3 regions of the Streptomyces sp. NPDC057002 genome follow, and region 1 is predicted to be linked to each of the others. Evidence: riboswitches for the same ligand, from Rfam matches in the RefSeq annotation. Region 1 holds a riboswitch; each other region holds the start of a gene.
The links. A riboswitch is a leader RNA that binds a small molecule or an ion and turns the genes downstream of it on or off. The one in region 1 is predicted to bind cyclic di-AMP.
Positions count from the first base shown of each region.

Region 2: another riboswitch for cyclic di-AMP. It lies ahead of ACFT32_RS08525 (C40 family peptidase); the one in region 1 lies ahead of ACFT32_RS16430 (NlpC/P60 family protein).
Region 3: another riboswitch for cyclic di-AMP. It lies ahead of ACFT32_RS38695 (M23 family metallopeptidase); the one in region 1 lies ahead of ACFT32_RS16430 (NlpC/P60 family protein).

Region 1 covers NZ_JBHURZ010000003.1:416,456-426,264, forward strand. Annotated here, with positions in the region: gene ACFT32_RS16390 (DoxX family protein) at 1-159, shown strand, start outside; gene ACFT32_RS16395 (hypothetical protein) at 232-450, opposite strand; gene ACFT32_RS16400 (PspC domain-containing protein) at 437-1,909, opposite strand; gene ACFT32_RS16405 (PspC domain-containing protein) at 2,088-3,374, shown strand; gene ACFT32_RS16410 (LuxR C-terminal-related transcriptional regulator) at 3,371-4,114, shown strand; gene ACFT32_RS16415 (NlpC/P60 family protein) at 4,137-5,204, opposite strand; gene ACFT32_RS16420 (hypothetical protein) at 5,626-5,979, shown strand; gene ACFT32_RS16425 (hypothetical protein) at 5,957-6,973, opposite strand; gene ACFT32_RS16430 (NlpC/P60 family protein) at 7,050-8,222, opposite strand; cyclic di-AMP (ydaO/yuaA leader) riboswitch at 8,231-8,389, opposite strand; gene pcrA (DNA helicase PcrA) at 8,694-9,809, shown strand, end outside.
Region 2 covers NZ_JBHURZ010000002.1:88,836-98,644, forward strand. Annotated here, with positions in the region: gene ACFT32_RS08475 (endonuclease/exonuclease/phosphatase family protein) at 1-300, opposite strand, end outside; gene bla (class A beta-lactamase) at 311-1,210, opposite strand; gene bioD (dethiobiotin synthase) at 1,293-2,018, opposite strand; gene ACFT32_RS08490 (adenosylmethionine--8-amino-7-oxononanoate transaminase) at 2,020-3,315, opposite strand; gene bioB (biotin synthase BioB) at 3,308-4,480, opposite strand; gene ACFT32_RS08500 (8-amino-7-oxononanoate synthase) at 4,631-5,758, shown strand; gene ACFT32_RS08505 (DUF397 domain-containing protein) at 5,855-6,085, opposite strand; gene ACFT32_RS08510 (helix-turn-helix domain-containing protein) at 6,095-6,955, opposite strand; gene ACFT32_RS08515 (ATP-binding protein) at 7,169-7,627, shown strand; gene ACFT32_RS08520 (hypothetical protein) at 7,710-7,895, opposite strand; gene ACFT32_RS08525 (C40 family peptidase) at 8,255-8,728, opposite strand; cyclic di-AMP (ydaO/yuaA leader) riboswitch at 8,732-8,944, opposite strand; gene ACFT32_RS08530 (hypothetical protein) at 9,290-9,598, opposite strand; gene ACFT32_RS08535 (ATP-dependent Clp protease proteolytic subunit) at 9,606-9,809, opposite strand, start outside.
Region 3 covers NZ_JBHURZ010000010.1:237,942-247,750, forward strand. Annotated here, with positions in the region: gene ACFT32_RS38680 (GNAT family N-acetyltransferase) at 1-2,170, opposite strand, end outside; gene ACFT32_RS38685 (HPr family phosphocarrier protein) at 2,350-2,631, shown strand; gene ACFT32_RS38690 (GntR family transcriptional regulator) at 2,779-3,474, opposite strand; gene ACFT32_RS38695 (M23 family metallopeptidase) at 3,670-4,455, opposite strand; cyclic di-AMP (ydaO/yuaA leader) riboswitch at 4,468-4,632, opposite strand; gene ACFT32_RS38700 (M16 family metallopeptidase) at 4,836-6,224, opposite strand; gene ACFT32_RS38705 (M16 family metallopeptidase) at 6,221-7,603, opposite strand; gene ACFT32_RS38710 (DNA topoisomerase (ATP-hydrolyzing) subunit A) at 7,855-9,809, shown strand, end outside.

The DNA.
Region 1 (9,809 bases):
CTGTGGCTGACCGTGAGCTGGGCCTCCGATCCGTACTACTACGGCAACGACCTCGCCTACCTCATGGCCTGGATCCCCCTCGTCCTGGCGGGCGCGCCCATGCTGTCCGTGGACGCCGCCCTGAGGTCACGACGACGGCAGAGGCGGGAGTACCGGTAGCCCGGAGTACCGGTCGCCCGGAGTGCCGGTAGCCGGGGGCCGGGGCACCAGTGGCTGGTGACCCGGCGGGCACTAGTCGGTGGCCGTACGCCCCGCTGTGCGGCGTCGGCGCAGGCGGCCCGTCAGGAACGCCACCGCGCCCGCCAGGCACAGTCCGCCGGTGACGAGGGGGATCGCCACGAACCAGGGGATCTCCCAGGCGCCGCCCGCGTCACCGGCGTAGAGGACGCCCGTCAGGACGAGGACGACACCGGCGACCAGCTTTCCGGGCCGGGGCTCATGACGCAGCACGGGTCACCTCCGCCTGTCCCATGCCGACCTGGAGGTCCAGGTCGATGGTGCCGGACCTCTCGACGCCCTTGGCGGGGGAGAGGGTGATCTGCTTCTGCTGACCCGGTCTCACGTCCACGTCCTTCGTGTCGTCGCCCGGCAGCTGGAGGTCGCCGAGCCCCACGTCGACGCTCAGCCGCACGGTCACGTCCTCGGGCACCAGCACCTTCACCCGGCCGATGCCCACATCGGCGCTGGTCGTCACGGTCTGTTTCCCGGCCAGGTCCAGCCCGGTCAGGTCGAGGGTGCCGACGCCGGTGCCCAGTTCGTACTGCTGCCGTACGTCAGCCACCGTGGCGGGCCGCCAGGTCGTGCGGGCCCACTCGGTGCCGATGTCCTTGGGCAGTGCCGCCGACCCGGCGAGCAGTCCGGCCGTGATGATCGCCAGGAGGATCGAGCCCGCCCCGGTCCGTCCCAGGAAGGCGCTGACGGCTATGCCCAGGCCCAGGACGGCGAGCGCGCAGGCCAGACCCGTCTGCAGGCTGGTGCCCAGCGGGTGCTCGTCCCAGGTCTCGCCGGTGCCCAGGGCACCGGCGAGCAGGGTCAGCAGGAAGACCCAGCCGCCGATCCAGCGGGGGCCGCGCGGCTCGGGCGGCCGGCTGCGCGGGACGGGTATGTCCTGGCGGCCGCCGGGCCGGGTGCCGAGCCCGATGTTGACGGCGGCCGTGACGTCCGGGTCGCGGGTGTCGCGGGGGCCCCACAGGTAGCCCGTGCCGCCGATGTGGGTGCCGTCCTTGACGATGGGGTCGCGCCACCAGGAGGGCGAGGTGACGAGGGCCGGCGGCGCCTGGGGCTCGGGCGGGGCGTCGGCGGCGGCCTGGGCGGCCAGCGGGTCGGGGCTGGGGGTGCCGCGCTGGCGTGACCAGTATCCGCAGCCGGCGAGGAGTATGGAGAGGACGAAGGCGAAGGTCAGCACTCCGCCGTTGTTCAGCAGGGTCAGGAACACTCCGCAGCCGACCAGCGCGAACAGCACGGCCGTCAGGGCCTGGCCGTCGACGCGGCCGGTCAGCAGCTTGCGCACCTCGTTCTCGTCCTCGTCGTCGTACGGGACGAGGAGCCAGACGAAGCCGTAGAAGAGCAGGCCGATGCCGCCGGTGACGGAGAGCACCGCGAGCGTGATCCGGAAGATCACCGGGTCCAGGTCGCACTGCCGCCCCAGCCCGGCGCAGACGCCGGCCAGGGTCTTGTGGCGGCGGTCGCGACGGAACGCGTGGGGCGGGCCGGGCGGGGCCGCTTCCCCGGCCGGGTCGGTCGGGTCGGTCGGGCCGGCCGCGTCGGGGGCTCCTCCCTGTTGTCCCGCGCCCGCACGCCCTTGCGCCGGGGAGCCCGCGGGCGCGGCGTCCTGCGGCCCGGCGCCCGGTGCGGGGCGCGGGCCGGAGCCGGGTCCCGGACCCGTCGCGGCGTGCTCGTGATCGGTCATGGGTCCATGGTGACGGGCGCGGCGCCGCGGCGGCAGTCGGAACGACCCTGGCCGGACCCTGATATCGGCCCTGAGGAACGGCTCGGGAGGTGTTCGACGGCCCGGCCTCCGGAGATCAGGGGAGTCTCCGGGGTCGACCCTGATGCTCCCGCCTTCCGGCCGTGTGACCATCAATGGCATGTCGGAAGCCGCAGCAGCGCCACTCGCCGAACCGCGGCCGCCGCGCAAGCTCTACCGCAGCAGCGACGGACGCTGGCTCGGTGGCGTGGCGCGAGGCCTCGCCGGGCACCTCGGGCTGCCCGTCGTCTGGGTGCGGCTCGTGTTCGTCGGCCTGTTCATGGCCGACGGTCTCGGTGCGCTGCTGTACGCCGCGTTCTGGTTCTTCGTCCCGCTCGGCGTCGGCGGAGTCGACGCGCAGAAGCCTCCGGCCGCCTCGGAGACCTCGCCCGACGGCCGCCGCAGACTCGTCGCCCGCAAACCCGACAAGGGCCAGATAGTGGCCCTGCTGCTCATGGTCGCCGTGGCCCTGGTGTTCGTCGGCAATGTGAACCTCAGCGGCGGGGCCCGGGTGTACCTGTGGCCGGCGGTGCTCGTCGGCGCGGGCGTCGCTCTGGTCTGGCGGCAGGCGGACAACGCCCGCCGGGCCCGCTGGGTCGAGGTCGGCCGCCGCCGGCGCACCGTCACGCTGCTGCGCGCGGGGGGCGGGGTGCTGCTGGTGACGGCCGGTGTCTCCGGCATCTTCGTCCTGCAGGGCTCCGCCGCCCACCTCGGCTCCGTCCTGCAGGCGGCCCTCGCGGTCCTCGTCGGGATAACGCTCCTCGCCGGGCCGTATCTGGTGCGCATGACGCAGGACCTCTCCGAGGAGCGTCTGATGCGCATCCGGGCCCAGGAGCGCGCGGAGGTCGCCGCCCATGTGCACGACTCGGTGCTGCACACCCTCACCCTGATCCAGCGCAACGCGGAGAACGCGAACGAGGTGCGCCGCCTCGCCCGCGCCCAGGAGCGCGACCTGCGCACCTGGCTCTACAAGCCCGAGGGCACCGGCAAGGACGAGGCCGACGAACCCACCACGCTCGCCGACGCGGTGCGGCGCAACGCGGCCGAGGTGGAGGACAAGCACGGCGTGCCCATCGAGGTCGTGGTGGTGGGGGACTGCCCGCTCGACGAGGGAACCGGCGCACAGATGCAGGCCGCGCGGGAAGCAATGGTGAACGCCGCCAAGTACGGTGGCGAGGGCGGAGCCGTACAGGTCTACGCCGAGGTCGAGGGGAAGACGGTCTTCGTGTCCGTCCGGGATCGCGGCCCCGGCTTCGACCTCGACTCGATACCCGCCGACCGCATGGGTGTCAGAGAATCGATCATCGGCCGCATGGAGCGCCACGGTGGCACGGCGCGGCTGCGCGCGGTGCCGGACGGCGGCACGGAGGTCGAGCTGGAGATGGAGAGGGCGGAGAAGACGTCATGAGCGACCCGACCGAGTCGAACGGTACGGCGGGAGCGGCGGAGGCGGCCGGGCCCGGGGAGTCGGGCGGCGGCACCGGCGGGCGTCGTGTACGCGTGGTCCTCGTCGACGACCACCGCATGTTCCGTACGGGGGTCCAGGCCGAGATCGGGCAGACCGAGCAGACCGGTGTCGAGGTCGTCGGCGAGGCCGCGGACGTCGACCAGGCGGTCACGGTCATCACCGCGACCCGGCCCGAGGTGGTCCTCCTCGATGTGCATCTCCCGGGCGGTGGCGGGGTGGAGGTGCTGCGCCGCTGTGCCCCCTTGATGGCCGACGCCGAGCAGCCGGTCCGCTTCCTCGCGCTGTCCGTGTCGGACGCGGCGGAGGACGTGATCGGCGTGATCCGCGGCGGGGCCCGCGGGTACGTCACCAAGACGATCACCGGCACGGACCTCGTCGACTCCGTCTTCCGCGTCCAAGAGGGCGACGCGGTGTTCTCCCCGCGGCTGGCCGGGTTCGTCCTCGACGCCTTCGCCTCCACGGACGCGCCTCCGGTCGACGAGGACCTGGACCGGCTGACCCAGCGCGAGCGCGAGGTGCTGCGGCTCATCGCCCGGGGGTACGCGTACAAGGAGATCGCCAAGCAGCTGTTCATCTCCGTGAAGACGGTCGAGTCGCATGTCTCGGCGGTCCTGCGCAAGCTCCAGCTCTCCAACCGGCATGAGCTGACGCGCTGGGCCACGGCTCGACGGCTGGTGTGACACGCGGCCCGGGCCGGCCCCGTCAGACCACCCGCGTCGCCCCGGCGTACGGCATCTCGTCGAGCGGGGCGACCCGTACCGGGGCCGATGAGTTCGGGGCGTGGATCATCTGCCCGTTCCCCACGTAGATGCCGACGTGACTGATACCGGCGTAGTAGAAGACCAGGTCACCGGGGAGGAGTTCGGAGCGGGAGACGCGGCGGCCGACGGCGATCTGGGAGTACGTCGTGCGGGGCAGCGAGACGCCCGCGGAGCGGTACGCGGCCTGGACGAGGCCCGAGCAGTCGAAGGCGTTCGGGCCGGTCGCGCCCCAGACGTAAGGGCTGCCGAGCTTCTGGTAGGCGTAGGAGACGGCGGCGGCCGCGCGGGCGTTGGGGGCCTGCGCGGCGGCGGAACCGGGGGCCGCCAGGGTGCCCCGGACGCCCGTCGAGGAGCGTGAGGCGCGGTTCGAGCCAGGCCCTACGCCCAGGTCGGCACGTTCCTGCGCGGTGAGCCGGGACAGCAGCTGCCGTGCGGAGCCCAGCTTGCCGGTGATCGTCTTCTTGTGCCGCTTCAGCTCCGTCTGCCGCGACTTCAGGGACGTCAGCTCGATGTGGGCGGCCCCGCGCAGCTGCTCGATCTCCCGGAGCTGCTTGCGGACGCCCGCGACGGCGGACCTCTGCCGGTTGCCGGCCCGCTCCACGAACTCGGCGTTCTCGAGGTACCGGTCGGGGTCGTCGGACAGGGCGAGCCGGAGGGCGGGGTCGATGCCGCCGTCCCGGTACTGCGCGGCGGCGACCGAGCCCAGGGCGTCGCGGGCCGAGTTGAGCCGCTCCTCCTTGCGGGCCGCCTGGTCCTGGAGGTTCTTGAGCCGTTCTCCGGCGGCGTCGGCCTTCTCCTTCGCGCCGTTGTACTTCTCGGTGGCGACCTCCGCCTCCTGGTACAGCTTGTCCACCTCGGCCTTGACCTGGCCGGGGGTGAGCTGCGGTTCGGCGTGTCCGGTTCCGTCCAAGCCCGTCGCGGTCGCCGCGCCGGCGAGCGCGATCGTGGCGGCCGTACGGGCCGTGTTGCCGCTCGCGGTGCGCTGTCGGGGCTTGCGGTGCGCTGCCACCTTGGGAGCCACGTCCTTTCCTGCGACCGCCCGGTGCGTGCGACGGCCGCCGTGGGGAGCGGACGGGCGGCCTGCGCGTCCGGCGGCGGCTCGCACAGGGGAAGCGGGCCGCCGCCGGACTTCTGGCGGTGGTGCCCGACTGCCGCCCCTGGCCCGGGCGGCGGTGGGGAGCCGGTCACCTGGAGGAGGACGTTAAACCTCGCCATGGCGGGCCCGTGGCCGGTGCGCGGAACTGTTCCGAGAGGACCGACGGTGACCGTATGCGACCGCGATCCCGCCTTGGCGCCGTCGCCTTAACTCAGCGTGATGACCGATGCGTCGAATCCTGGGCGAGTGCCGGTGATCGGGTGCTATGGGGCGCATATATGCATCGGTGGGCCGGTGTCGGGCGGATCGGACCCCCTGATTAGGCTCCGGCCTCATGGACGTACTCATCCACCTCTTCGTCGGCCTCCACATCATCGGCATCGCCTCGCTCCTGGGCGGCTTTCTCACCCAGATGAAGGCGATAGGCGAGGGCACCGCCCGCTACACCCCGGCGATGCTGCACGGCGCGCTGACGATGCTGGTCACCGGTGTGATCCTGGTCGGTCTCAACCAGGCCGACGACCAGTCCGTGAACAACATCAAGATCGGCGTGAAGCTGGCCCTGCTGATCGTGATCCTCGGCCTGGTCTACGTGAAACGGGACGACGAGAAGGTGGACAAGGGCCTGTTCGGCCTGGTCGGCCTGCTGACCACGGCGAACGTCTTCATCGCCGTGCTCTGGACCTGACCCGGCGGCCGGGCCGCGCACCGGAGCGGACCGAGGCGGCCGTCCACGCGGCGGCCACGAGCCACGCGGCCACCGCGATCCACAGCAACGCCTCCCCGAAGCCGTCCAGCCAGGAGACGTCGACGGCGACGGCGACGGCCAGTGCCGCCGTCCCCGTCTTGGCCCAGGTGAACACGGTCGCCCAGCGGCGGACGTCATGGCGGGGCCGGGGCCACAGGAACTCGCCGGCGAGCAGGACGGCGTAGCAGACCAGCGCGAGCACGAGCAGCACCACGGTCACGGTGCGCAGGACGTCCCGGTCGTCTTCGTTCCACAGGTACAGACGCGCGCTGTCGGCGCTGATCAGCCGCGCCCCGGCGAGCGCCGAGAGGGCGAGCGCCCCGCCCGCGAGCCAGTGATCGCCGATCCCCTCGGCCACCTGGCGCACATCGAAACGGACCAGGGCGAGGACGTACAGCACCAGCCCCAGCCAGAACAGCACCAGCGCCGCGTGCGCGAGCCAGTCCGCCGACTCGGCCGCGGCCAGCGTGGCGCCGAGCACGGCGAGCCCCTGTGTGGCCATGCAGCGCGCGAACACCGTCCCGGGCCTGCGCCGCTCCCCGCCCTGCGGGACGAGGACGAGCGGCACCGGCCAGAGCAGCACGGCGAGCACCAGCAGCGTCACGGCCAGAGCCTGGGAGCCGGCCGCCGAGAAGGCGGTGCCCAGGACGGCCGTCGCCGCCACGGTGGTGAGGGCGGTCGTCGTCACGCTCTCGAGGACGCCCGGCCTGCGCGTATACGCCCGCCACCTGGTCCCGGCCCGCAGCAGCCGCAGGGTGAAGTCCGCGGCGAACAGCAGCCAGGCCGCGCAGGCCAGGCCGAGGGTGATGCGTGAGAGGACCTCGTACCCCGCCAGCTCCAGACCGACCGACAGGGTGCCGGTCGCCAGCACGGCGGCACTGGCCGCCGGAGCACGCTGCGCCCACCAGGCGACGGAGGGGGAGTGGCCGGGCATGGGGCCGATGCTAGGAGGCCCCGCGCGCGTTACGGGCAGGCCACGCGCGCGGGGTCCCAAAAACCTGCGAGACCCGTCAGGCCGGCCGCACCACGCTGTGGATCGACGACTCGCCGTCGTAGTAGATCGACTCCTCGCGCACATACGTGCCGGGCTTCGGAGCGTGGATCATCATGCCGTTGCCGATGTAGATGCCGACGTGGGTGACATCGTCGTAGAAGAAGACCAGGTCACCGGGCCGGGCGTCGGCCAGGGGGACCGTGGTGCCGGCGTTGACCTGGTCGTACGTCGTGCGCGGCAGGGTCACCCCGGCGGCCTTCCAGGCGGCCTGGGTGAGGCCGGAGCAGTCGTAGGAGCCGGGGCCGGTGGCGCCCCAGACGTACGGCTTGCCGATCTGGGCGCGGGCGAAGGCGAGCGCCTTGTCGGCCTTGGTGGCGTACGAGGAGTCGGGCGCGGTGGACGACGAGGACGAACCCGTCGAGGAGGAGCCGCTGTCCTGCTGCTGGGCGGCCTCCTGTTCCTGTTCCTGCTGCTTCTGCTGCTCGGCCTGCTGCCGGGCCAGCTCGGCGGCCTTGCGGGCGGCCTCCTCCTGCTTCTCCTTCTCGATCGCCGCGAGCCGCGCCTTCTCCTCGGCGGTCAGCTTCGACAGCAGCTCGCGGGCGTCGGCGAGCTTCCGCTGGACGGTCGCCTTGGCCGTCTTCAGGTCGCCCTGCGACTCGGTGAGCGTCTCGAGGCTCTCGGCGGCCTCCTGACGCTTCTCCATCGTCTCTGACTGCTGAGTGATGTAGTCGTCGACCGCCACCTTCTGACGGCCGGTCATCCGGTCCATCAGCTGGGTCTGGTCGAAGTAGTCCTGCGGGGTGTCCGCGAGCAGGAACGTCGCCGTGTCCGGGGTGGAGGCGCCGGTGCGGTACTGGGCGGCGGCGAAGGTGCCCAGCTCCTCCCGCGCCTCGTTCAGCTTCTGGGTGCGCTTCGCGACGTCGTCGAGGAGGGTGTCGACGCGCTTGCGCTGCTTGGCGGTCTTCTCCTTGGCGCCGTTGTACTTCTCGGTCGCGGACCCCGCCTGGCGGTAGAGGTCGTCGACCTTCTTCTCGACTTCCTCCAGGCTGGGCTTGTCGTCGGCCTCGGGGGCGGCGTTGGCCGACTGGGACAGCAGGGCCACGGAGGTGAGGGCCGCCGTCGCGAGGGCGGGGGTCCGTATGCCTGCAACGCGCGAACCCGTAGGACGCGACTTGCGGTGCGACGCCAAGGGAGGCGACTCCTTCCATGCTCCGCCTACCGGGTTAGCTGTCGGGTTCGGGCGGGTGGTTCGGAAGGGTTGCCCTACGGCCGTCTCCGGAAAGGGAGTCGGGCCGATTCACCCCGGGGTCTCGGTTGGGTCCCCGGCTCTGGCGGCCGCTGCGGCACGCCTGACTCGGCGGAGGCCACGCGGCCCGGCGACGTTCGCCGGTGGGGGTCGTGTGACCTCCTCGCACGGTAGCCAACTCGTGTGGCCCTTGTGAAGGTTGATGGGTGATATGCCCGATACATTTCCGTGACCTTACTCATGAGCGTCGCCGAGAGTGATCGATCGAGGGGGGTTGGTCACTGTTCATACGCAATTGTGAAGTCCGTAGCGGCCTGTGATCACGTGCACCTGGAGGGTGACAGGGGGGTCCTTTCGGCGATGTTCTCGGGGCGGCGGCGGGCTGTCAGTGGGGCGCCCTAGACTCGGAGAGCGATGAGCAGCCTCTTTGACGACAGCTTCCTGGCGGACCTCCAGGCCCAGCGGGGCCCCGCGGACGAGCCCCCGCCGCCGCCCGAGGACGATCACGGACCGGAGCCGGTTCCGGACGATCTGTTCGGCGGGAAGTTCGACGTACCGCCGGACCGCGACGCCTACTACCGGGACGGCGCCCCGCGCCCGCCGGTGGACGCCGCCACGCTCCTGGAGGGGCTGAACGACAACCAGCGCGCCGCCGTCACACACTCCGGCTCCCCACTGCTCATCGTGGCCGGCGCCGGCTCCGGCAAGACCCGCGTGCTCACACACCGCATCGCCCACCTGCTCGCCGAGCGGGACGTCCACCCGGGCCAGATCCTCGCCATCACCTTCACCAACAAGGCCGCCGGCGAGATGAAGGAGCGCGTCGAGCAGCTCGTCGGCCCGCGCGCGAACGCCATGTGGGTGATGACGTTCCACAGCGCCTGCGTACGCATCCTGCGCCGGGAGAGCAAGAAGCTCGGCTTCACCTCGAGCTTCTCGATCTACGACGCCGCCGACTCCAAGCGCCTGATGGCCCTGGTCTGCCGCGACCTGGACCTCGACCCCAAGCGCTTCCCGCCGAAGTCCTTCAGCGCCAAGATCAGCAACCTGAAGAACGAGCTGATCGACGAGGAGGACTTCGCCGCCCAGGCCGGCGACGGCTTCGAGAAGACCCTCGCCCAGGCCTACGCGATGTACCAGTCGCGGCTGCGCGAGGCGAACGCCCTCGACTTCGACGACCTGATCATGACGACGGTCAACCTGCTGCGCGCCTTCCCTGACGTCGCCGAGCACTACCGCCGCCGCTTCCGCCACGTCCTCGTGGACGAGTACCAGGACACCAACCACGCCCAGTACGCCCTCGTCCGGGAGCTCGTGGGCACCTCCGAGCACCCCGTCGACGTACCGCCCAGCGCGGACGACCTGCCGCCCGCCGAGCTGTGCGTGGTGGGTGACGCCGACCAGTCGATCTACGCCTTCCGCGGCGCGACGATCCGCAACATCCTCCAGTTCGAGGAGGACTACCCGGACGCGACGACGATCCTGCTGGAGCAGAACTACCGCTCCACCCAGACGATCCTCAGCGCGGCC
Region 2 (9,809 bases), on a different contig from region 1:
GTTGTGCTGGACGACCGTCAGGCCGTAGGCCTCCGGGGGCGAGGAGAACCACAGCCCGCCGAACATCCACAACCAGACGGCCACCGGGGCCAGGCAGGCGAGCAGCCCCGCCCTCGACCGCTTGAGCGCGGCGAGACAGCCGAGCAGAGGCACGGCCACGCCCAGCCACGGCAGGAACGTCTCCAGGAGGCTTCCGAGCCGCCCGACCCCGTTCGGCACGGCGGAGTGCAGGGCCAGCAGGCCGGCGACACCGACGGCGCCCGCGACGAGCCAGGCGTCCCACGACCGGCCACCCCTCACCCCGCGCTCCCTAGCCGAGTTCCGACGCCAGCAACGCGGCGGCCGAGGCCACCAGCGGGTTGTCGGCTGCGGCGTCCTCCTCCGGCTGGGTGGTCAGGACGGACATCACGATCGGCGGACCGTCCGGCGGCCAGGTGATGCCCACGTCGTTGTTGCCGCCGTACCGTCCTCCGCCGGTCTTGTCGGCGACCAGCCAGTCGGCGGGCAGCGCCTTGCGGAACTTCTCCGTGCTGGTGGTGTTGCGCAGCAGCCAGTCCGTGAGCCGCGCGCGGTCCCGGGGCTCCAGCGCGTCGCCGAGCACCAGACGGGCGTAGGTCAGGCCGACGGCGCGCGGGGAGGTCGTGTCGGTCACGCGCCACGGTTCCGCGGAGTTGAGCTCGGGCTCCCACCGGTCGAGCCGGGTGACCCCGTCACCGACCGAGCGGCAGAAGCGCGTGACGGCGGTCGGTCCGCCCAGCTCCACGAGCAGCAGATTGCCCGCGGTGTTGTCGCTGAAGCGGATGGTGGCGTCGCAGAGTTCGGCGACGGTCATACCGGTCGCGACGTTCTTCTCGGTGACGGGGGAGTACCCCGACTTCTTCACGTAGTCCTGGGTGTAGTGGACGCGCTTGGCCAGGAACTCGCCGTCGCGGTCGAGGTCCCGCAGGACAGCCGCCGCGGCCAGCGTCTTGAACACCGAGGCCATCGGGAAGCGTTCGTCCGCCCGGTAGGCCACGGTCCGGCCCGTGCGCAGATTGCGGGCGTAGACGCCCAGCCGTGCGGTGTGCTTCTGTTCGAGCTCCCTCAGCCGTGCGGTGACGCCACCGGTACCGGGTAACGCGTGGGCCGTGCCGCCGCCGAGCGAGAGAGCGGCGGCCGCGCCCACGACGAGGGCCGTACGGCGGGACGGGCGTGAGTGTGTCGCGTGCAAGGCGTTCCCTCCAGAGGTGATCACGTACGTAGTTCAACACGCGATCACGTCCGCCTCGGTTTCACCGCGCGCCCGCCGGGACTCAGGACACCGGGGGCGCCTCCCGCACCCGGAACGCCTCCGCGTCCCATGTACCGTCCAGACGAGGCGCCAGCCAGTGCGGCGCGGCCGATCGGAAGGCGGCGGGGGAGAGGGCCCCGGCCCCGGCGGGAACGGAGCCCAGCAACGGCGCTCCGGCAACGTCCGGCAGGTCCGCGAGATTGCAGCGCGCGGCGAGATCCGGAGCCGCGGGCCAGCTCCCGATCACGATGCCGGCCAGGTCGAGCCCACGGGAGCGGAGTTCACGCGCTGTCAGCTCCGTCGTGTTCAATGTGCCGAGCCCCGCCGGCGCCACGACCAGCACCGGCGCCGACAGCAGCCGGGCCGCGTCCGCCAGCGTGCCGCCGGCCGCGTCGAACCGTACGAGCAGTCCGCCGGCCCCCTCGACCAGCACCAGGTCGTGCTCGGTGGCCAGCTTGGCGGCGGCTTCCGCGACCTCCCGCGGATGCACCGGGGTACGACCGGCCCGGCGGGCGGCCGTGGCGGGCGCCAACGGCTCGGGGTACCGGGCGAGTTCGGCCGTCGTCACGGCGCCCGCGAGCCGCGCGACCTCGGCGGCGTCCCCCGGCTCGTCCGGCCGTACACCCGTCTGCGCGGCCTTCAGCACGGCCACGGACCGGCCGGCCGCTCTCGCCGCCGCGGCGACGGCGGCGGTCACGACCGTCTTGCCGACCTCCGTGCCCGTGCCCGTGATCATCAGTACCGACATGTCATCCCTCCCGCGCCGCCGCGCACACCGCCCGCGCGATCCGCGCCACATCCGCGTCGCCCGTGATGTACGGCGGCATCGTGTAGATCAGATCGCGGAAGGGCCGCAGCCACACGCCCTCGCGTACGGCCGCCTCGGTGGCCGCGTTCATGTCCACGGCGTGGTCCAGCTGCACGACCCCGATGGCGCCGAGGACCCGCACATCCGTCACACCGGGCAGCTCCGAGGCCCCCGAGAGCCCGTCCCGCAGCCCCGCCTCGATCCGCTTGACCTCCGCGAGCCAGTCCTGGCCGAGCAGCAGCTCGATCGAGGCACAGGCCACGGACGCCGCCAGCGGATTGCCCATGAAGGTCGGGCCGTGCGCGAGCACCGGCACTTCGCCCCGCGAGATGCCGTCGGCCACCCGCGCGGTGCACAGCGTCGCCGCCATGGTCAGATAGCCGCCGGTCAGCGCCTTGCCCACGCACATCACATCCGGCGTCATGGCCGCGTGCTCCGCAGCGAACAGCGCGCCCGTACGGCCGAACCCGGTCGCGATCTCGTCGAACACCAGCAGCACGTCGTGCGCGTCGCACACCTCCCGCAGCACCCGCAGATAGGCGGGTGAGTGGAAGCGCATCCCGCCCGCGCCCTGCACCACCGGCTCGACGATCACCGCGGCCAGCTCGTCGGCGTGCCGCTCGACCATGCCGCGCAGGTGCTCGGCGTACGCCTCGTCGTACTCGGCGGGCGGCGCGTCCGCGAACACCTGACGCTGGAGCACCCCGGTCCACAGGTCGTGCATCCCGCCCTCGGGATCGCACACCGACATCGGCTGCCAGGTGTCCCCGTGGTAGCCGCCGCGCCAGGTCAGCAGCCGCCGCTTGCCGGGACGGCCCAGCGAACGCCAGTACTGCAGGCACATCTTGACCGCGACCTCGACCGACACGGACCCCGAGTCGGCGAGGAAGACATGCTCCAGACCCTCGGGAGACATGTCGACAAGAAGCTTCGCCAGTCGTACGGCGGGCTCGTGGGTGAGCCCGCCGAACATCACATGGCTCATCCGCTCCAGCTGCCCGCGCGCCGCCTCGTTGAGCACCGGGTGGTTGTAGCCGTGGATCGCGGACCACCAGGAGGACATGCCGTCGACCAGCTCTCCCGAGCCGTCGGCGAGCCGCATCCGCACCCCGCTCGCCGACTCCACGACGAGCGGTTCCTGCCGTCCGGGCATCGGGCCGTACGGATGCCACACATGCCGCCGGTCGAGCTCCAGCAGCTCGGGCACCGTCAGCTCGGGCGGGGTCCGTTCAGGCATTGGGCGCGAGGTCCGTTCCGGCGCCCCTGCGGCGGACGGCGACCAGGTCGGTCCGGGCATCGGCGGCCGTACGGGGCTCGGAGGCCTCCGGGGCGGCGTCGGAGCCGCAGCCTCCACCACCCTCGGAACCGCAGACCCCGCCGCCGTCGTGGCAGCCGCCGGACCGGTGTTCGGGCAGCGTCACCTGGTCGGTGCCCTCCACCTCGAACCCGGCGTCCGCGATCATCTCGAGGTCGGCCTTGCCCGCTTGGCCCTCGGTGGTCAGGTAGTCGCCGAGGAAGATCGAATTGGCCAGGTTCAGGGCGAGCGGCTGCATCGAGCGCAGATGGACCTCCCGGCCGCCCGCGATGCGCACCTCGACGTCCGGGCACACGAAGCGCACCATCGCGAGGATCCTGAGGCAGCGCTGCGGGGTGAGGTTCCACTCCTTCGCCAGCGGGGTGCCCTCGACCGGGATCAGGAAGTTGACCGGAACCGAGTCCGGGTCCAGCTCGCGCAGCGAGTAGACGACGTCCACCAGGTCCTCGTCCGACTCGCCCATGCCCGCGATCAGCCCGGAGCAGGCGGAGAGGCCTGCCGCGTGGGCCTTCTCGACCGTGTCCACACGGTCGGCGTACGTGTGCGTGGTCGTGATCTCCCCGTACGTCGCCTCGGACGTGTTGAGGTTGTGGTTGTAGGCGTCGGCGCCCGCCTCGCGCAGCCGCTCGGCCTGCCCGTCGGAGAGCAGTCCGAGGCAGGCGCACACCTCGACGCCCTCGTTGCTCTCCTTGATCGCCTTGATCGTGTCGGAGACCCGGTCCACGTCCCGGTCGGTCGGACCGCGCCCGCTGGCCACCAGGCACACGCGCTTGGCGCCCCCGGCCACGCCGGCCGCCGCCGCGTCGGAGGCCTGGTCGGGTTTGAGCCAGGTGTACTTCAGGATCCCGGCCTGGGAGCCGAGCCGCTGCGAACAGTAGGAGCAGTCCTCGGGGCAGAGGCCGGACTTCAGGTTGACGAGATAGTTGAGTTTCACCCGTCGGCCGAACCAGTGCCGGCGCACCTTCCCGGCCGCGGCCACCACATCCAGCAGGTCGTCGTCGGATGTCGCGAGGACGGCGAGTGCCTCTTCGCGGGTCGGCAGCTCGCGCCGAAGCCCCTTGTCCACCAGCGTGTTCAGCAGGTCCATGAGAGCCGATCCTGTCCTACGGACCCGCTCCGGGCCAAGGAGAGTTCGCACAACAGAGTCGCTTCGAGGTGTGGGTATTGCCACATACTGACCTGCTGGTGGTCCCGCTAGTGTCTGTGCACTGCCTACAAAATTCCCGGAGGACCACCCATGGCGTTCGGCTGGATCGACGAGCAGGCGCGAGTGCGCCGCCGCGCCGGACTCGTACGGACTCTGCGCCCCCGTCCGGCCGCCTCACCGCTTCTCGATCTGGCGAGCAACGACTACCTGGGACTGGCCCGGCACCCCGAGGTCACCGAGGGCGCGGCACGTGCCGCGCGGGTCTGGGGCGGCGGTTCGACCGGCTCCCGCCTCGTCACCGGGAGTACCGAACTGCACGCGGAACTGGAAGCGGAACTGGCCGGATTCTGCGGTGCCGAGGCGGCCCTCGTCTTCTCCTCCGGCTATGCGGCCAACCTCGCGGCGGTCACCGCGCTGGCCCCGCACGGCTCACTGATCGTCTCCGACGCGGGCAACCACGCCTCGCTCATCGACGGCTGCCGGCTGGCCCGCGGTACGACCCAGGTGGTGGCGCACGCCGAGCCGGACGCCGTGCGCAAGGCGCTCTCGGCACACGAGGGCGCGGCGATCACGGTGTCCGACACGGTCTTCTCGGTGGACGGCGACGCGGCTCCGCTCGCGGAACTCGCCGCGGCCTGCCGGGAGCACGGCGCCGGGCTGGTGGTCGACGACGCCCACGGCCTGGGCGTCCTCGGCGACGGCGGCCGCGGCGCCCCGCACGCGGCGGGGCTCGCGGGCGCCGACGACGTCGTCGTGACGGTCACGCTGTCCAAGTCGCTCGGCGGCCAGGGCGGAGCCGTCCTCGGCCCCGCCCGGGTCATCGACCACCTGGTCAACGCGGCACGGACGTTCATCTTCGACACGGGGCTCGCCCCCGCGGCGGCGGGGGCGGCCCTGGCGGCCCTGCGGCTGCTGCGCCGCGAACCGGAACGGGCGGCCCGGGCCCGCGCGGTGGCGAGCGAACTGCACGCACGCCTGACCGCCGCGGGTCTGGAAGCGGTACGTCCGGACGCCGCGGTGGTCTCGGTGCGTGCGCCCTCCCCCGAGGACGCCGTGCGCTGGGCGGCCGAGTGCCGCGCGGCGGGCCTGGCCGTGGGCTGCTTCCGTCCTCCTTCCGTGCCCGACGGCATCTCACGACTCAGGCTGACCGCCCGCGCGGACCTGACCGGGGAACAGATCGAACGCGCTGTACGGCTGATCGGCGAGACGCGACCATGAGTCGGCGTGACACGGCCGGGCGTCGCACGATGACGGACTGAACGGTGACGGACTGAACAGTGACGGACTGAACGGTGATGGACCGATCAGAAACGGTCAGATGCGGTCGACCGCGGCCGTGAACTCCGCCCAGCTCCTCTGCGAGAAGAGCAGCGCGGGCCCGGCCGGGTCCTTGGAGTCGCGCACGGCGAACAGTCCGGCCCAGGGTGGGGTGTCCGGACACGCGGTCTCGACGCAGTTGTTCGCGCCGGTGCTGTAGCTGCTGCGCAACCACCGCACACCGTGCAGTTCGGTGCTTGAGGGGACATGACGAGGCAGTGCACGCATGGTGCCTCCTTACGCGCCGGCGGCTGTCCCGGCGATGAAATCCAACGAGTCCTCGGGCGAAAGGGCGTGGATCTGAAGGGCGTTGAAGGCCTCCGTGTAGGCCTGGAGGTCTTCTTTCCGTTCGAGGTAGAGGCTACTCGTCAAGTGGTCGAGAACAACTACGTTCAGATCAGAAGTGCTCGAAAATGAGAAAATAACGAAAGGGCCGGTGACGCCGATGTGCGCACCGGCGGCGAACGGCAGTACCTGGAGCCGCACCTGGGGCAGGCGCGCCGCCTCGACCAGCCGTTCCAGCTGCCGGGCCATGACCCCGGGCCCGCCCACCTCCCGCCGCAGCACGGCCTCGTCCAGGACGGCGCTCAGTTCCAGCGGCGGATCCGCGCGCAGCACGTCCTGCCGGGCCAGTCGCACCTCGACCAGCGTGTCCAGCCGGTCCTCCGGCAGCCCCTCCACCGCGGCCTTCGTCACCGCACGCGCGTACTCGGGCGTCTGGAGCAGCCCCGGGACGACGGTGGTCTCCAGCGTGCGCATCGCGGTGGCCTGGGACTCCAGGCTGATGAAGTCCCGGTAGGTCGGCGGCAGCACCCCGCGGTAGGCGTGCCACCAGTGGTGTCTGCCGCCCCCGTCGTCGGACCCCGCCAGTACCAGGAGCAGCTCGCGAAGTTGGGAGTCCGTCACACCGTAGGCGTCGAGGAGTAACCGCACATCGGCCGGTTTCACCCCGCTCGTGCCCGTCTCGATCCGGCTGACCTTGGACTGGTGCCAGCCCACCAGCCGGGCCGCCTCACCGCTGGTGAGGCCCGCCGAGGTGCGCAGCGCGCGCAGTTCGGCGCCCAGTTTCCGGCGGCGCACCGCGGGACCGTGCTGCATGGGCTTCTCCTTACTCCTTCCGAGCCACCCAAATACGGTCTCGCGTCGTAGAGTTCACCGCTTTGAGCGACAGATATATGCATATCTTGGTGGATCGCCGCCCTTCGCGGGTGTTCTGGTGGCACTCTGGCGGCGAAGCACCAGTCCGGGACCGTACTCGAACCGTCCGCTCCGTGTCGGGCTGCGGTCCCGTGGGAAAGGGACGACGTCGCCATGGCAGACCATTTGGAAACATCCGTCACTCTGCCGAGCGATCCCGCCTCGGTCTCCGCAGCGCGTGCCCACGTCGTGGACACGCTGGCGGAGTGGGGCCTGCCGGCGGGCACGGAAGTGTCCGACACCATCCGGCTCATCATCTCCGAGCTCGCCACCAACGCCGTCCAGCACACCTTCGGGCAGTCGCCCACGTTCACGGTGGACCTCGTGCTCGACCGCGACGAACGGCTGCGCATCGGGGTCACGGACAGTCACCCGCGGCTCCCCAGACGGCTCCCCGCCGCCGTCCAGCAGGACAACGGCCGCGGTCTGGTCATCATCCGCTGGCTGACCGTCGAATGCGGAGGCAGGCTCAGGATCCGCCCCACCCGTGAGGGCGGCAAGACCATCTCCGTCGAACTTCCGTGGACCGTCCCGGCCGAGCCCGTGACGGCGGCGGGACAGCAGGAACCGTAGCCTCAGCGCAGCGTGCCGCCCTCGAGTGCGCGCACTCCCGCCGGCGCGACCGACGTCCGCGCCACCGTCCCCGCAGAGCCTGTCACCGGCGCGGTGCGGGGATCCTGACGGTGCCCTGGGGCGCCGCCTCCCCGACGGCGGGCTCCGGCTCCTCGCGGCCGCCGCTCGTCTCCTCCCGCAGCCCCGCCCGTCGCACCAGCCGGGGGAGCACGCCCCACAGTCCGACGCAGACCAGCAGCACGGAACCGCTGAAAGCGAACACCAGCACGATCAGGCCCGTCGTGGCTGACCCGCAGCTCCTGGAGCAGCTCGACGAAGTCGCGGTCGGCGCGCTGCAGGGACTGTGCTCGGCCATGGCGCGATGAGTAGCCACTTGAGCCCGTGTCACGCTCCCGGCGTGGGGGGGGGGGGGGGGGGGGCCCCCCCCCCCCCCCGGGGGGGGGGGGGGGGGGCCCGCCCCCCCCCCCGCGGGGGGGGAGGGGGGCGGCGGCCCCCCCCACCCCCCCCGAGGGGGGGGGGTGGGGGTGGGCGGGGGCGGTGCGCGGGGGGTCTATCCCGCGGCGGGCCGGGGGCCCGGGGGGGGGGGGGGGGGGGGCGCCGCCCCGCCCCCCCCCCACGCCGGGTGGATCACTTCACGCGCCCGTACCAGACGCTCTTGGTCCAGATCTTCTGCAGCCGCACCACGTCCCCGCTCTTCGGGGCGTGCCAGAGCTTGTTCTTACCCGCGTAGATACCGACGTGGTACACGTTCCGGCCCGAGTGGAAGAACACCAGGTCTCCCGCCTTGCGGTTCTGGGCGGAGATGTGGCGGGTCTTGTTGTACTGCTGGGCGGCCGTGCGCGGCAGCTTCTTGCCGACCTTCTTGAACGAGTACAGCGTGAGGCCCGAGCAGTCGAACCGGTGCGGGCCGGTGGCGCCGTACTTGTAGGGCGATCCCTTCTTCGAGGCCGCTATCTGGAGTGCCTTGGTCGCCGACGTGGCTGCCGATGCCTCGGAGGCGAAGCCGGGGGCCACGATGGAGCCGCCCACGGCGGCGATGGTGAGGGCCGAGGCCGTACCGGCCCGGACCATGAGCGACGGGACACGATTGAGCGCAGTCATGCGCAACCCTTCGTCAGCCGCCTGTGAAGGATGACCTGTCGGATTCGGGCTGGCGAAGTTGCCCGGCCGCTGACGCGGCTTCACCCCAAGGGCTGCTCGGGTCCGGTCATGGCGTGACCGTCCCGGCGACCCGTCGTGCTTGGGTCCTCCACTCCTGCCGATCCACTCCTGTCGACCGGTCATCCAGGCGGCGGCAGGACTCGGCGTCCGCCCGGATCGCCCCGCCGCTGTGGCGGGGGCTTGTCGTCAGTCAGGGATCTTGACTGATGGTTGTCATGAAATCCCAACGGAACCGGGGATTTGTGTTGTTACTCACCACTCACCCGTTCGGGTGGACACGTCTGTGTTCGAGCCGGTGTCCACCACCCCGCGCACCGCCGGACCAGCGACGGAATGTCCTATTCCGCCCCTCCGCCCCTCGCGTCGCGCAACCGTGACGGTCCAAAAATTGGTGTCCCGTCTACTCCGAACAGCGGTACGTCGTTTGGCCCGTTTCGACTCAGGCCCGGACGCCACGTCGACAGAGCGGGCGTCCGGGCCGACGGATCAGCCGGATCAGGGTCAACCGACGGACTCCGGGGGCAGGGTGACGCGGGCGGTGCGGCGCTCGCCGTCCAGCACCCGCAGGGCCCGGGCCAGAGTGTCGGCGTGCAGTTCCGTCTCGCCCCGCTGGTGCATCACGGCCAGCGCGTCACGCAGTGCGGCCGCCTTGCCGACCAGGGCCTGGGCGGCGCGCAGTCCGCGATAGGTGTCGCCGTGCAGCGCCGGATTGATCCGGCCGAGCAGGTCCACGACCTCGAGGTAACGGTCGATCAGCTCCGCCTCCGCGCGGGTCAGGGCGGGCAGTGGAGGCAGTTCGGGCGGCAGCACCGGCGGCTCACCTTCCGGTCGGCGCGGCCATGGTGGCCTTGCGGTTGGGGATGATCCGGTCCACCAGGCCGTACTCCACCGCCTCCTGGGCGGTGAGGATCTTGTCCCGCTCGATGTCCTCGCTCACCTGTTCCCGGGTGCGGCCGGTGTGCCGCGCGAGCATCTCCTCCATGCGGGTCCGGATCCGCATCAGCTCGTCGGCCTGGATCGC
Region 3 (9,809 bases), on a different contig from region 1:
GGTCGCAGGTCTCTTCCGTGCCGAGCGTGAGTCCCTGCCCACGCGCGAGCAGCCCGTCGATCAGCGCGGCGGCGCCCCTCTGGTCGATGTCGTCGTACTCGGGCACCTTGCCGGGGTCGGCGGCGTCGCGCCGCCACTGCGCGTACGTGACGGCCTGGGCGAGGGCGCGGACGGCGCGCTCGGCGGCGGGGTAGGCGGGGATGAGGTGGGCGCCTTCGGGGGCCTCGACGGCAGGAGGTCGTTCTTCGGTGAGAGACGGACGCGGGGTGGTTTGCGGCGGAATGCCTGATTCTGCCTGTGGTGCCGTGCTCGCCGCCGCCGACAGGGCCTCGGCCAGGCCGCCGAGCTCCACGTGCACGACCAGGACGGGCTTGGCCGGGGCGGCGGCCGATGCCGACCTCAGGGCTTCGGCGAGGGCCGCGTCCGCGACCGAGACCTCCCCGACCGCCGGTATGGCCGTGACGACGACCGCGTCGCACCGGTCGTCGGCCAGTGCGCGCGAGAGGGCCGCGTGGAAGTCCGCCGCGGACGCCGCCGTGGTCAGGTCCTGCGGGGGGTGCGGCCGCAGGCCCTCGGCGAGGCACGCGTCGTAGGTGAGCAGGCCGAGCGATTCGGAGTTGCCGAGGATCGCCACCCGGGGCCCGGCGGGCAGGGGCTGGCGGGCGAGGAGAAGGCCCGCGTCCACCAGGTCGGTGATGGTGTCGACGCGGATGACACCGGCCTGCCGCAGCAGGGCTGAGACGGTCTCGTGCGGCAGCCGGGTCGCCCGGACGGCGTGCCCCTGGGGAGCGGCCGCGTGCCGCGCACCCTGGACCACGACCAGCGGTTTCGCCGCTGCCGTCCGGCGGGCGAGGCGGGTGAACTTGCGGGGGTTGCCGATGGACTCCAGGTACATGAGGACGACGTCGGTGTCGGGGTCCTCGTACCAGTACTGGAGTACGTCGTTGCCGGAGACGTCGGCCCGGTTGCCGGAGGAGACGAAGGTGGAGACGCCGGTCACGCCCGTGACGCCGCCGCCGCGGCGGTGCAGCCGGGAGAGCAGGGCGATGCCGATGGCGCCGGACTGGGCGAACAGGCCGATCCGGCCCGGACGGGGCGTCTCGGGGGCGAGGGAGGCGTTGAGCCGTACCCGCGGGGAGGTGTTGATGATGCCGAAGGCGTTCGGCCCGATGATCCGCATGCCGTACGTGCGCGCCTGGCGCACGAGTGCGCGCTGGCTCTCGCGCCCCTCGAGGCCGCTCTCGGCGTACCCGGCGGAGACCACGACGAGCCCCTGTACGCCGTGCTCGCCGCACTCGGTGACGACCTCGGGGACGTACTCGGCCGGTACGGCGACGACCGCGACGTCGACCGGGCCGTCGATGTCGCGCACCGAGCGGTGGGCGGGCACCCCGTCGAGCTCCTTCTGCCCTTCGGGGAGGGCCTTGTTCACGGCGTACAGGCGGCCGGTGAACCCGGCGTCGCGGATGTTGCCGAGGACGCTGCGGCCCACGCCGCCCGGTGTGCGCCCGGCGCCGATGACGGCGACCGAGCCGGGCGCGAGCAGCCGCTGGACGGACCGGGCCTCGGCGCGGTGTTCGCGCGCGTACTGCACGGCGAGGGAGCGGTCGGTGGGTTCGAGGTCGAACTCCAGACGGACCACACCGTCCTCGAAGCTGCGCTTCTGGGTGTAGCCGGCGTCCGTGAACACCTTGATCATCTTGTTGTTGGCGGGCAGCACCTCGGCGGCGAAGCGGCGGATGCCGCGCTCCCGGGCGACGGCGCCGATGTGCTCCAGCAGGGCGGAGGCGACGCCGCGGCCCTGGTGGGCGTCCTGGACCAGGAAGGCGACCTCGGCCTCGTCGGCCGGTGCCGACGCGGGCGTTCCGTCGGCGCCGATCCGGTCGTAGCGTACGGTGGCGATGAACTCGCCGCCGACCGTGGCCGCGAGTCCCACCCGGTCCACAAAGTCGTGGTGCGTGAAGCGGTGGACGTCCTTGGCGGACAGGCGAGGGTACGGCGCGAAGAAGCGGTAGTACTTCGACTCGTCGGAGACCTGCTCGTAGAAGCTGACCAGGCGATCGGCGTCATCAACGGTGATGGGCCGGATGCGCGCGGTACCACCGTCGCGCAGCACCACGTCGGCTTCCCAGTGGGCGGGATACTCGTGCCGGTCCGGCGAGGTCTGCATGGGCCCCAGAGTACGGCTAGCGCCTGACAACGGGCGCGAGGCAATCTGTGGAGGGCGTCAGTCGGGTCGAGGCCGCGATCCGACGTCACCCCGGGGCGGGTCATCAGGACCGCTCGGGCACAGCTTCACGTTATGGGAAACTGGTCTAGACAACCCTGAACACCGAAGGGCAGCAACACATGGCTGAGCGCCGCGTCAACGTCGGCTGGGCCGAGGGCCTCCACGCCCGCCCCGCTTCCATCTTCGTCCGAGCCGCCACGGCCGCAGGCGTCCCGGTGACGATCGCCAAGGCTGACGGCAACCCCGTCAACGCGGCGTCCATGCTGGCCGTCCTCGGCCTGGGCGCCCAGGGCGGCGAGGAGATCGTCCTCGCCTCCGACGCCGAGGGCGCGGACGCCGCCCTGGACCGGCTGGCCAAGCTGGTCTCCGAGGGCCTGGAGGAACTGCCCGAGACTGTCTGAGTAATTCCCCGCGTCTGACCAGGCGCACCCTGAAGGGCTCGTCCGAATTCCTCGGGCGAGCCCTTCGCCTTTTCCGTGCATTTCCTGTCGGCGGGCAGCAGAAATAATCCCCCGCGAATTTCCCACTCTTTGTATACGGCTCTCGTGTTAATGCCGCAGGCTTGCCGTGTTTACGGCATGTTGCGAGTTCCTCACACGCTCGGCGCGCTCCCCGGCGGAGCCGAAACGCAGCCGGTGCGCGGCCGTCGCGCGCTCGGTGTGCAGCGCCGTGACCGCCCGCGCGCGCTCGCTGTCCCCGCGCGCCACCGCGTCCACGATCGCGCCGTGCTCGGCCCAGGACTCCACGGGTCCGGCCGGTGGATCCACCGCGTACATCCAGGCGATCTTGTGCCGGAGCTGGGTGAGCATCGAGGTCAGCGCGGGGCTGCCGGAGGCCTGGGCGAGCGTCTCGTGGAACCAGCCGCCCAGCGAGCGCAGGTCGTCGCTGTTGCCCCGGCGGGCGCGCTCCTGGCCGAGCCTGACCAGGCCGCGCAGGACCTTCAGATGGGCCTCGGTGCGGCGCTGGGCGGCGCGGGCGGCACCCAGCGGCTCCAGCAGCATGCGCATCTCCAGCAGGTCGGCGGCCTCCTGTTCGGTGGGTTCGGCGACGCACGCGCCCGCGTGCCGCCGGGTGACCACGAAGCCCTCGGCCTCCAGAGTGCGCAGGGCCTCCCGGACGGGGACGCGCGAGACGCCGTAGCGGCGCGCGAGAAGTTCCTCGGTGAGCCGGCTGCCGCGCTCGTAGACACCCGCGACGATGTCGTCCCGGATGGCCGTGCACACCGAGTGCGCGGGAATACGCATGACCGACCTCCGCTTAATCCCCGTGAAACGTCGACTGGTGACGTGTGTTCCGTGACTCTATTGCAATGAGCCGGAATTTCCGACGGCGGGCAGGAATCCAGGGATATTTTTTGGACAGTCGGCCGTGGCGAACGCCGAAAGCCCCGGCTCGGGGAGCCGGGGCTTTCGGGAAGCGGAGCAGTCGCCGTCGGACGTTCAGACGTCCACGCCGTGCGAGCGGAGGTAGGCGACGGGGTCGATGTCGGAGCCGTACTCGGGGCTGGTGCGGGCCTCGAAGTGCAGATGCGGGCCGGTGACGTTGCCGGTCGCGCCGGACAGGCCGATCTGCTGGCCGGGGGTGACCTTCTGGCCCACCGAGACACTGCTGGACGACAGGTGGCCGTACTGGGTGTACGTCCCGTCGTTCATCTTGATCACGACCTGGTTGCCGTAGGAACCGCCCCAGCCGGCCTCGACGACCTCGCCCATGCCGACCGAGTGGACGGCCGTGCCACTGGAGGCGTGGAAGTCGACACCGGTGTGACTGCCGGAGGACCAGACGGCGCCGCCGGTCTTGTAGCCGGTGGAGACGTACGAGCCGGAGATCGGGGAGACGAAGGTGTTGAGGCGCTTGCGCTCGGCCTCGCGGGCGGCACGCTCCTTGGCCTCGCGGGCCTCCTCAGCGCGCTCCTTGGCCTCCTTGGCCGCCTCGGCGGCGCGCTTGCGGGCGGCCTCCTCGGCCTTCTTCTTGGCGGCGGCCTCTTCGGCCGCCTGCTTCTGGGCGACGGCCTGGGCGTCGATCTTCTGGGCCACGGTGTCGCCCATGGTCACGACCGGAGTGAGGCCCGTCTGCTCGACAGCGGGCTCCGCGGCGAAGGCCGGGGCGGCCACGGTGCCGACGACGCCGGTGGTGGCGAGGGCGGCGACGCCCGCCGCGCGGGCCGTGCGACGCTGGATCCGGCTGGGACGACGGTGCTTCCCGGTGGCGCGTGTGAACGCCATGTAGTGGCTGATCCTTTCCTTCCCTCTCGCCTACCGGGTTAGCTGACGGGTTCGGAGCAGGAAGGTCTCCTACGGACCCCCTCGCGACTCGCGCGGGCGTCCGATTCACCCCAGGGACTGCGGTGGGTCCCCGGCTCCCCTGGCTCGCGCCGTACGGGGACTCGGCGATGACTGTCCGGTGCCGCGGGTGCGGCGCACTGCCTGACGAACAGCCCGGACGACGCTAAGCGGCGCCACTTTCAATTCCCAAACGGATCCCGGCTTTTGTAGCGCATCCCACAGGCCAGACGGGCAACTCCTATCCCAATTCGGGCATAAAGGAGCCCTGGTGCCTTAGAAGACAACCAGGGCCCCTGCGCGCGCGTGCCGCTCGCGTCCCGCTACTCGGCGGCGACCACGGCGACTTCGCCGATACCGAGGGCCTCGACCGGGCCCTTGATCTGCGCCGCGTCGCCGACGAGGACGGTCACCAGACGGTCCCCCGGGAAGGCGCTGACGGCCGCCGCGGTGGCCTCCACGGTGCCGGTCGCGGCGAGCTGCCGGTACAGCGCGGCCTGGTAGTCGTCGGGCAGGTGCTGCTCGACCTGGTCCGCCAGCGTGCTCGCGACGGCCGCCGCCGTCTCGTACTTCAGCGGTGCCACGCCGACCAGGTTCTGCACGGCGACGTCCCGCTCGGCGTCGGTGAGCCCCTCGGCGGCGAGGGTGCGCAGCACCGTCCAGAGGTCCTCGAGGGCGGGGCCGGTGTTGGGCGTGTCCACGGAACCGCTGATGGCGAGCATCGCGGCACCGGTCCCGTCCGGGGCGGACCTGAGGACCTGGGCGAACGCCCGTACGCCGTAGGTGTAGCCCTTCTCCTCCCGCAGGACGCGGTCCAGGCGGGAGGTGAGGGTGCCACCGAGGCAGTACGTTCCGAGCACCTGGGCGGGCCAGACGCGGTCGTGCCGGTCCGAGCCGATCCGGCCGATCAGCAACTGCGTCTGGACGGCGCCCGGGCGGTCCACGATGACGACCCGGCCCGTGTCGTCGGCGGTCACCGGCGGCACCGGACGCGGCTCGGCCGAGGAGCCGGTCCAGGCGCCCAGCGTGTCGCCGAGCAGCGCGTCGAGGTCGATGCCGGTGAGGTCGCCGACGACCACGGCGGTGGCCGTCGCCGGACGGACGTGCTTCTCGTAGTAGGCGCGTACGGCCGCGGAGTCGATCGCGGCGACCGTCTCCTCGCTGCCCTGCCGGGGCCGCGACATGCGCGCGCCCGCCGGGAACAGCTCCTTGGAGAGCTCCTTGGCGGCACGGCGGGCGGGGTTGGCCAGCTCGTGCGGGATCTCGTCGAGGCGGTTGTCGACCAGCCGCTCGACCTCGCTGTCCGCGAACGCGGGCGCCCTGAGGGCGTCGGCGATCAGGTTGAGCCCCTTGGCGAGCCGGGAGGCCGGCACCTCCAGGCTCAGCCGGACGCCCGGATGGTCGGCGTGCGCGTCGAGGGTGGCGCCGGCGCGCTCCAGCTCGGCGGCGAACTCCTCTGCGGAGTGCTTGTCGGTGCCCTCGGAGAAGGCCCGGGCCATGATCGTGGCCACCCCGTCGAGGCCGGCCGGCTCGGCGTCCAGGGGCGCGTCCAGCAGCACCTCCACGGCGACGACCTGCTGGCCGGGGCGGTGGCAGCGCAGCACGGTGAGGCCGTTGTCGAGCGTGCCGCGCTCGGGGGCCGGGAAGGCCCACGGCTTGGCGTCGCCCGCCTGCGGCTGCGGGTGGAAGTCCATCGTGGCGAGCTCGGTCACTTGGCCGCCTCCTCGTTCTCGTTCGTGGCCGCGGCTGCGGTGTCCTCGGTGCTTTCGGCGTCCTCGCCGGTCTCGTCGGAGACGGGCTCGTAGACGAGCACCGCGCGGTTGTCGGGCCGCAGCCGGGCCTTGGCGACCTCCTGGACCTCCTCCGCCGTGACGTCCAGCACGCGCTGCACGGCGGTCAGGGCGAGCTGCGGGTCGCCGAACAGCACGGCGTACCGGCACAGTTCGTCGGCGCGTCCGGAGACCGTGCCGAGCCGGTCCAGCCACTCGCGCTCCAACTGGGCCTGGGCGCGCTCCATCTCCTCGGCCGTGGGGCCCTCCTCGGCGAACCGGGCGAGCTCCTCGTCGATGGCGGTCTCGATGACCGGCACCTCCACGTCACCGGACGTCTTCACGTCCAGCCAGCCCAGCGAGGGCGCCCCGGCGAGCCGCAGCAGGCCGAACCCGGCCGCCACGGCCGTACGGTCCCGGCGTACGAGGCGGTTGTAGAGACGGGAGGACTCGCCGCCGCCGAGGACGGTGAGGGCCAGGTCGGCCGCGTCGCACGCGCGCGTGCCGTCGTGCGGCAGCCGGTAGGCGGCCATCAGGGCGCGCGCCGGAACCTCCTCCTCGACGACCTCGCGCAGCTGCTCGCCGATGGTCTCCGGCAGCGCGCCGTCACGCGGAGCGGGCTTGCCGTCGTGGCCCGCGATGGAGCCGAAGTACTTCTCGATCCAGGCCAGGGTCTGCTCCGGGTCGATGTCGCCGACCACGGAGAGCACGGCGTTGTTCGGCGCGTAATAGGTGCGGAAGAACGCGCGCGCGTCCTCCAGGGTCGCCGCGTCCAGGTCGGCCATCGAGCCGATCGGGGTGTGGTGGTAGGGGTGGCCCTCCGGGTAGGCGAGGGCGGTCAGCTTCTCGAAGGCGGTGCCGTAGGGGACGTTGTCATAGCGCTGCCGGCGCTCGTTCTTGACGACGTCGCGCTGGTTCTCCATCGACTCGTCGTCGAGCGCGGACAGCAGGGAGCCCATCCGGTCGGCCTCCAGCCAGAGGGCGAGCTCCAGCTGGTGGGCGGGCATGGTCTCGAAATAGTTGGTGCGCTCGAAGCTGGTGGTGCCGTTCAGCGAGCCGCCCGCGCCCTGGACGAACTCGAAGTGTCCGTTGCCCTTCACCTGGGCGGAGCCCTGGAACATCAGATGCTCGAAAAGGTGAGCCAGGCCGGTACGCCCCTTGACTTCGTGGCGCGAGCCGACGTCGTACCAGAGGCACACCGCCGCGACCGGGGTCAGGTGGTCCTCGGAGAGCACCACGCGCAGGCCGTTGGCCAGGCGGTGCTCGGTCGCTGTCAGGCCCCCGGAGCCTGCCTGGGCTGTGGCCGTGTGACCCATGGGCATGTACGTCCCTTCGATCGCGGTGCGGTCGTTCCAACCGCGGATTCCTGCCGGTCCTGCCACTGTATGCAAGCGCGCGAAGCGCTGGTGAAGTTCCCGGGCGCGTACGCGGAGAGCGAGACGGAGTGACCCGCTGTGCCGGGCCCGGACGGCGCGGCGGGCGTCAGAGACCGGGTCCTGGTCCCGGTTGTCAGTGCGGCGGTCCACAATGGTCGGCGTCAGATCCGGATCGCAGAGGCAAGGAGCCGGCAGCGATGGCCCGCCGCAGCACGAAGACCCCGCCGCCCGACGACTCGTACGAGGAGAGGATCCTCGACATCGACGTCGTCGACGAGATGCAGGGCTCCTTCCTCGAGTACGCGTACTCGGTCATCTACTCCCGCGCCCTGCCGGACGCACGCGACGGCCTCAAGCCGGTGCACCGCCGCATCGTCTACCAGATGAGCGAGATGGGCCTGCGCCCCGAGCGCGGGTACGTCAAGTGCGCCCGTGTCGTCGGCGAGGTGATGGGCAAGCTGCACCCGCACGGCGACGCGTCGATCTACGACGCCCTCGTGCGCATGGCCCAGCCCTTCTCGATGCGCGTCCCCCTGGTCGACGGCCACGGCAACTTCGGCTCGCTGGGCAATGACGACCCGCCGGCCGCCATGCGGTACACCGAGTGCCGGATGGCCGAGGCGACGAGCCTGATGACGGACTCCATCGACGAGGACACCGTCGACTTCAACCCCAACTACGACGGCCAGGAGCAGGAGCCGGTGGCCCTGCCCGCCGCCTTCCCGAACCTCCTGGTCAACGGCGCCTCGGGCATCGCCGTCGGCATGGCCACGAACATGCCGCCGCACAACCTGCGCGAGGTCATCGCGGCCGCCCGCCACCTGATCCGGTACCCGAACGCGGATCTGGACGCGCTGATGAAGCACGTCCCGGGCCCCGACCTGCCCACCGGCGGCCGCATCGTCGGCCTGCCCGGCATCCGGGACGCGTACGAGACGGGCCGCGGCACGTTCAAGATGCGGGCGACCGTCGCCGTGGAGACCGTGACGGCCCGCCGCAAGGGCCTCGTCGTCACCCAGCTGCCCTTCACGGTCGGCCCGGAGAAGGTGATCGCCAAGATCAAGGACCTGGTCGGCTCGAAGAAGCTCCAGGGCATCGCCGACGTCAAGGACCTCACCGACCGCCAGCACGGCCTGCGTCTGGTCATCGAGATCAAGAACGGCTTCGTGCCGGAGGCGGTCCTGGAGCAGCTGTACAAGCTGACGCCGATGGAGGAGTCCTTCGGCATCAACAACGTGGCCCTGGTCGACGGCCAGCCGCTCACGCTGGGCCTCAAGGAGCTCCTGGAGGTCTACCTCGACCACCGCTTCAACGTCGTACGGCGGCGTTCGGAGTTCCGCCGCGGCAAGAAGCGCGACCGGCTGCACCTGGTCGAGGGCCTGCTGACGGCCCTGCTGGACATCGACGAGGTCATCCGCGTCATCCGCTCCAGCGAGAACTCCGCGCAGGCGAAGCAGCGCCTGATGGAGCAGTTCTCGCTGAGCGAGGTGCAGACGCAGTACATCCTCGACACGCCGCTGCGCCGTCTGACGAAGTTCGACCGCATCGAGCTGGAGGCGGAGAAGGACCGGCTCAACGCGGAGATCGAGGAACTGACCCGGATCCTCGATTCGGACGCCGAGCTGCGCAAGCTGGTCTCCTCCGAACTGGCCACCGTCGCCAAGAAGTTCGGCACCGACCGGCGTACGGACCTGCTGGAGGCGGGCGGTACGCCGGTCGCGACCGTGCCGCTCCAGGTGGCCGACGCCCCGTGCCGGGTGCTGCTGTCCTCCACGGGCCTGCTGGCCCGTACGGCGAACGGCGAGCCGTTCGCGGAGGACGCCGGCGCCGAGCGCGTGAAGCACGACGTGATCGTCTCGGCGGTGCCGGCCACCGCCCGTGGCGAGGTGGGCGCGGTCACCTCGACGGGCCGGCTGCTGCGGCTGAACGTGATCGACCTGCCCCAGCTCCCGGAGTCGGTGTCGATGCCGAACCTCGCGGGGGGTGCCCCGCTGGCGGAGTTCGTCTCCCTGGAGGACGACGAGACGGTGGTCTGTCTGACGACCCTCGACGAGTCGTCGCCGGGCCTGGCGATCGGCACGGCGCAGGGCGTCGTCAAGCGTGTGGTGCCGGACTATCCGTCCCACAAGGAAGAGCTCGAGGTGATCACCCT